Pseudonocardia sediminis: one gene and its partner. The protein of the gene in region 1 binds, or shares a complex with, the protein of each later gene. Links are inferred from orthologs where the notes say so. Each region holds a gene or a part of one and is shown in the gene's direction. Other genes may lie near its edges.

The links.
Region 2: the proteins of uvrB (region 1) and EV383_RS25805 are in contact, whole or in part, in a crystal structure (PDB 7EGT), measured with the Thermus thermophilus proteins. The link is inferred for Pseudonocardia sediminis from one-to-one orthologs. Residues at the interface, in WP_096411307.1 of Thermus thermophilus: Glu23, Leu25, Arg26, Asp27, Gly28, Glu29, Arg30, Phe31, Arg55, Glu326, Asp327, Phe328, Glu379, Ser382, Gln383, His398, Gly400, Arg401; in WP_096412145.1 of Thermus thermophilus: His654, Arg656, Phe657, Gln666, Asp668, Glu669, Lys680, Arg681, Leu682, Ser683, Lys685, Tyr686, Ala687.

Annotation. Positions count from the first base shown.
Region 1 is NZ_SHKL01000001.1:2,467,974-2,470,934, forward strand. Bases 60-2,951 are described here. They hold uvrB (excinuclease ABC subunit UvrB), read left to right. Parts: upstream 60-385; coding sequence 386-2,518; downstream 2,519-2,951. Other genes in these bases: EV383_RS11510 (ribonuclease FAU-1 family protein), read right to left, coding at 60-200; EV383_RS11520 (glycosyltransferase 87 family protein), read left to right, coding at 2,691-2,951. In the rest of the region: more of EV383_RS11510, read right to left, coding at 1-59; more of EV383_RS11520, read left to right, coding at 2,952-2,961. UniProt on the Escherichia coli protein: The UvrABC repair system catalyzes the recognition and processing of DNA lesions. A damage recognition complex composed of 2 UvrA and 2 UvrB subunits scans DNA for abnormalities.
Region 2 is NZ_SHKL01000001.1:5,524,551-5,527,754, reverse strand. Bases 52-3,186 are described here. They hold EV383_RS25805 (UvrD-helicase domain-containing protein), read left to right. Parts: upstream 52-447; coding sequence 448-2,925; downstream 2,926-3,186. Other genes in these bases: EV383_RS25800 (SDR family NAD(P)-dependent oxidoreductase), read right to left, coding at 2,983-3,186; EV383_RS25810 (chorismate mutase), read right to left, coding at 52-211. Outside these bases: more of EV383_RS25810, read right to left, coding at 1-51; more of EV383_RS25800, read right to left, coding at 3,187-3,204. UniProt on the Escherichia coli protein: A helicase with DNA-dependent ATPase activity. Unwinds DNA duplexes with 3'-5' polarity. Translocates on single-stranded DNA with 3'-5' polarity. Initiates unwinding more efficiently from a nicked substrate than double-stranded DNA.

The DNA of each region.
Region 1 (2,961 bases):
CGCCAGTCGGTGAGACAGATGCCCAGCTCCGGCAGCACCCAGGTCTCCATCCACCACGCGTTCGGCCGGCCGACGATCGGGCGGCTGAGATAGAGGCCCCAGTCGTGCTCCCGGAACGTGTCGATCACGCGCGGGTTGCCCTTGGTGTCGACGTTGGTCCCGGACACCGGGTCGAAGCTCTGGATCTTCGGAGGGTGCACCGCGGTGATCCTTCCACCGGATCCGGCCCCCGTGAGCCCTCCGCGCACCAAAACTGTCGGGGGTTGCTCGTACCCTGGGTTCCGTGGCATTCGCGACTGAGGTCCCCGGTAGTGCAGCAGACGTGCACGAGCAGGCTGAGGTTCAGCCGCACCCGAACGCGGGCGAGACGCCGACGGACACCCCGCTGGCGCACTCGGTGCACCGCCCGGTGGGCGACATCGAGCGCACGGGCAAGCGGTTCGAGGTGGTCAGCGAGCACGTCCCGGCCGGTGACCAGCCGACGGCCATCGCCGACCTCGACCGCAGGCTGCGCGAGGGCGAGGAGGACATCGTCCTCATGGGCGCCACCGGTACCGGCAAGTCGGCCACCACGGCCTGGCTGATCGAGCAGCAGCAGCGCCCGACGCTGGTGATGGCGCCGAACAAGACCCTCGCCGCGCAGCTGGCCAACGAGCTCCGCGAGATGCTGCCGAACAACGCCGTCGAGTACTTCGTCTCGTACTACGACTACTACCAGCCCGAGGCCTACATCGCGCAGACCGACACCTACATCGAGAAGGACTCCTCGGTCAACGACGACGTGGAGCGGCTGCGCCACTCGGCGACGATGAACCTGCTCTCGCGGCGCGACGTCGTGGTGGTCGCGTCGGTGTCGTGCATCTACGGCCTGGGCACGCCGCAGTCCTACCTCGACCGGTCGGTGCAGCTCGCCGTCGGCGAGGAGGTGGAGCGCGACAAGCTGCTCCGGGCCCTGGTCGACATCCAGTACACGCGCAACGACGTCGCGTTCGCCCGCGGCACGTTCCGGGTCCGCGGGGACACCGTGGAGATCATCCCGGCCTACGAGGAGCTGGCGATCCGCATCGAGTTCTTCGGGGACGAGATCGAGTCGCTCTACTACCTGCACCCGCTCACCGGCGACACGATCAAGCAGGTCGACGAGCTGCGCATCTTCCCGGCCACGCACTACGTGGCCGGTCCGGACCGGATGGAGCGTGCGGTCCGCGACATCGAGGCCGAGCTGGAGGCCCGCCTGGCCGAGCTGGACAACCAGGGCAAGATGCTCGAGGCCCAGCGGCTGCGCATGCGCACCCAGTACGACCTGGAGATGATCCGCCAGGTCGGGTTCTGCTCGGGCATCGAGAACTACTCGCGCCACATCGACGGCCGCGGCGCCGGCACCGCGCCCGCCACGCTGATCGACTACTTCCCGGACGACTTCCTGCTGGTGATCGACGAGTCGCACGTGACGGTGCCGCAGATCGGCGGCATGTACGAGGGCGACATGTCCCGTAAGCGCAACCTCGTCGAGTACGGGTTCCGCCTGCCCTCGGCCACCGACAACCGGCCGCTGACCTGGGAGGAGTTCGCCGACCGGATCGGCCAGACCGTCTACCTCTCGGCGACCCCGGGGCCGTACGAGATGCAGCGCACGGGCGGCGAGTTCGTCGAGCAGGTGATCCGGCCGACCGGTCTGGTGGACCCGGAGGTCGTGGTCAAGCCGACCAAGGGCCAGATCGACGACCTGGTGCACGAGATCCGCGCCCGCAGCGAGCGCGACGAGCGGGTCCTGGTCACCACGCTGACCAAGAAGATGGCCGAGGACCTCACCGACTACCTGCTCGAGCTGGGGATCCGGGTCCGCTACCTGCACTCGGAGGTGGACACCCTGCGCCGGGTGGAGCTGCTGCGCCAGCTGCGTTCCGGCGAGTACGACGTGCTGGTCGGCATCAACCTCCTCCGGGAGGGCCTCGACCTCCCCGAGGTGTCGCTCGTGGCGATCCTCGACGCGGACAAGGAGGGCTTCCTGCGTTCGGGCACGTCGCTGATCCAGACGATCGGGCGTGCGGCGCGCAACGTGTCCGGCCAGGTGCACATGTACGCGGACAAGATCACCGACTCGATGCGGTACGCGATCGACGAGACCGACCGCCGTCGTGCCAAGCAGGTCGCCTACAACACCGAGCGCGGGCTGGACCCGCAGCCGCTGCGCAAGAAGATCGCCGACATCCTCGACCAGGTGTACCGGGAGGCCGAGGACACCGAGGAGGCCGTCCCGGTCGGCGGGTCCGGGCGCAACGCCTCGCGCGGCAAGCGCGCGGCGGGGGAGGCCGGGCGGACCAGCTCCGGCGTCGTCGCCGGCAAGGACACGACGGGCATGCCGCGGGCGGAGCTGGCCGACCTGATCCAGCAGATGAACGACCAGATGCTCGCCGCGGCGCGCGACCTGCAGTTCGAGCTCGCGGGCCGGCTGCGCGACGAGATCGCGGACCTGAAGAAGGAGCTGCGGGGGATGGACGCGGCCGGGGTCAAGTAGCTCCGCCGGCCGCCGGGCGGTCCGGCCGCGGGGACCTGCACCGGTACGGCGCAACGGGAGCGGTGCGCCGGGTCGGGGGCCAGGGCCGTGGTCCGGACCCGCGACCGCCCGGATACCGTGGGTCGGCACTGCTGTCGGTGGGCAGAGCCGTCGATGAGCCCGGAGGAGCAGCGTGACCGTCATCCGCACCACGTCCGACGTGGACGTGTTCGTCCGGAGGCTGCGCGCGCTCCTGACCGGTAACCGCGCCGTGTTCCTCGTGGCGGTGCCGCTGCTGATCGCGGCGTTGATCTGGTCCTGGACCCGGTTGCACGGCTACTCGCTGGACCTCGACGTCTACCGCATCGGGGTGCAGACCTGGCTGGCCGGCGGCGACATGTACGGGACGCTGCCGCAGCCCGTCTTCGGTCCGGTGCTGCCGTTCATCTACCCGGTGTTCGCGG
Region 2 (3,204 bases), 3.1 Mb from region 1 along the record:
CGATCCGCGGCCCGCCGGACGCCATCCGCGTCGCGCCGATCCGTTTCGAGACCTCGGTGCGGCGCTGGATCGCCGACAGGATCTCGGCGTCGAGGCGGTCGATCTCGCGACGCAGCTCGTCGATCTCCTCCTCGGTCGTGGGGACCGGGGGCAGGTCGGAGGCGTCCGAGGGTGCCTGCGAGGTCAGCGGGTCCGGTGCGGGGGTGGTCATGGTCTGCTCCGATGAGGTGGGAGTCGGCGGCACCGGACATACGAGACGCCCCGGGTCCGCGGACTCCGGGGCGTCGGTTCTGCTCGTTCAGGCGACGGGTGCCGGACTCCGGTACCCGTAGGAAAATCGCCTGGTGGTCTGCACGGCGACGAGTGTGCCACACGATCGGAGCACCGTGGGGCACGCGCGGGCGAGCGCGAGGGTTGTCGGTGGGCGGCGGTACCGTGTTCGACACGATGAGTGCGCTGTTCGAACTCCCCGCCCAGGACACCGGTGCGACCTCCGCCGGGACCGCACCGACGACCTCCCGTGGCCGTGCGCTGCTGGAGGGCCTCAACCCGCGGCAGAGCGAGGCCGTCACCCACGCCGGTGCGCCGTTGCTGATCGTGGCCGGGGCCGGGTCGGGCAAGACGCGGGTGCTCACCCACCGGATCGGCTGGCTGCTGGCCGAACGCGGGGTGCACCCGGGCGAGATCATGTCGATCACGTTCACGAACAAGGCCGCCGCGGAGATGAAGGAGCGGGTGGACGCGCTCGTCGGGCGCCGCTCGGCGGCGATGTGGGTCTCCACGTTCCACTCCATGTGCGTGCGGATCTTGCGCCGCGAGGCCAAGCACCTGGGCGTACGCAGCGCGTTCTCGGTCTACGACGCGGACGACTCGCGCCGTCTGATCGGGATCGTCGGCCGGGACCTGGAGCTGGACCCGAAGAAGTTCGCCCCCCGGGCACTGGCCGCGCAGATCTCGAACCTGAAGAACGAGCTGCTCTCCCCGGACGACGCCTCCGAGCGCGCCGGCACCGAGCACGAGCGCCGGATCGCCGAGGTCTACGGCGTCTACCAGGCCCGGCTGCGCCAGGCGAACGCGTTCGACTTCGACGACCTGATCATGGAGACGGTCTCGCTGCTGCAGCGGATGCCGGCCGTCGCCGAGTACTACCGCCGCCGGTTCCGCCACGTGCTCGTCGACGAGTACCAGGACACCAACCACGCCCAGTACGAGCTGGTCCGCCAGCTCGTCGCACCGGCGACCGAGCGTGCCCAGCCGGCCGAGCTGTGCGTGGTCGGCGACTCCGACCAGTCGATCTACGCGTTCCGCGGCGCGAGCATCCGCAACATCGTGGAGTTCGAGCAGGACTTCCCGAACGCGCGCACGATCCTGCTCGAGCAGAACTACCGCTCCACCCAGACGATCCTGACCGCGGCGAACGCGGTGATCGCGCGCAACACCGAGCGCCGGGACAAGCGGCTGTGGTCCGATCAGGGCGACGGCGAGAAGATGATCGGCTACGTCGCCGACAACGAGCACGACGAGGCCTCGTTCGTCGCCTCCGAGATCGACCGGCTGGTCGACTCCGGGGAGTACCGCAACTCCGACATCGCGATCTTCTACCGCACCAACGCCCAGTCCCGGGTGTTCGAGGACGTGTTCCTGCGCGTCGGGATGCCCTACAAGGTCGTCGGTGGCGTCCGGTTCTACGAGCGCCGCGAGATCCGGGACGCGCTGGCGTACCTGCGGGTGCTCTCCAACGCCGACGACACGGTGAGCCTGCGCCGGATCCTGAACGTCCCCAAGCGGGGGATCGGCGACCGCGCGGAGTCGGTCGTGGCGGACCTGGCCGAGCGCGAGCGGATCTCCTTCGCCGCGGCGCTGCGGATCGCGGCCGAGGAGCCCGACCGCGCACCCGCCCTGGCCACCCGGTCGCAGAAGAACATCGCCGGGTTCGTCCGGATGATCGACGAGCTGCGCGAGATGGTCGAGCGCGGCGACGACACGTCGGAGATCCTGGAGACGATCTACGCCCGCACCGGCTACGTCGAGGAGCTGCAGGCCAGCGAGGACCCGCAGGACGGGACCCGGATGGACAACCTGGCCGAGCTCGTCACGGTGGCCCGGGAGTTCGCCGGCGACGCCGCGGTGGCCGACCTCGCCGCGCTCTCGACCGACCCCGACGCCGCCGACCGCGCCGCGGCGGCCGCGGAGCGGGCCCAGGAGGAGTGGGCCCAGGAGGAGCGGGGACAGGAGCGGGCCGGGGCCGCGGGCACCGCGGAGGACGACGACGCCGACGCCGGCGCGCCCCCACCGGGCTCGCTGGCCGCGTTCCTGGAGCGGGTCGCGCTCGTCGCCGACGCCGACTCCATCCCGGACGACGACTCCGGCATGGTCACGCTGATGACCCTGCACACGGCGAAGGGCCTGGAGTTCCCGGTCGTGTTCCTCACCGGCTGGGAGGACGGGATCTTCCCGCACCTGCGCACGCTGGGGGACCCGAAGGAGCTCGCCGAGGAACGGCGCCTGGCCTACGTCGGGATCACCCGGGCCCGCGAGCGGCTGTTCCTGTCCCGGGCGATCGTCCGCTCGGCGTTCGGCCAGCCCTCGACGAACCCGGCGTCGCGGTTCCTCGACGAGGTCCCGCCCGAGCTCGTGGACTGGCGGCGGACGGAGCCCGAGCGCCCGTCCGCCCCGGTCGGCCGGTTCGGTTTCGGGCAGCGGCGCGGCAGCGGCGACCGCGGGGACTGGAAGGTCCCCGAGCGCACGATGAACGCGACGATCTCGCTCGACGTCGGCGACCGGGTCAACCACGACAAGTACGGCCTGGGCACGGTGATCGCCTCGGACGGCGTCGGCCAGCGCGCCACCGTCACGATCGACTTCGGCAGCTCCGGCACGGTGCGGCTGATGCTGATCGGCGGGGTCCCGCTCACGAAGCTCTGAGCCCGCCCGGCTCCGGAGCCCGCCTGCAAGGGCCGCCATCGGCTCGACGCGGCGGGGTCAGCGGCGCCCGGGCGGCCCGTCGAGCATCCTCGTCGCCAGCCGCGCCCCGAGCCCGGTGCCGTGAGTGTAGAGACCCGGGAGGGCCCGCTTGGCCGCCCACGTCAGGCGTCCCTCGACCTGCGGCAGGACGTGCAGGCGTCCGCGGTCGTGGGCGTCGAGAGTCCGGCGCACCACCGTCTCCGGGGCCCGGCCGGTCGCGGCCATGATCCGGGTGGCCAG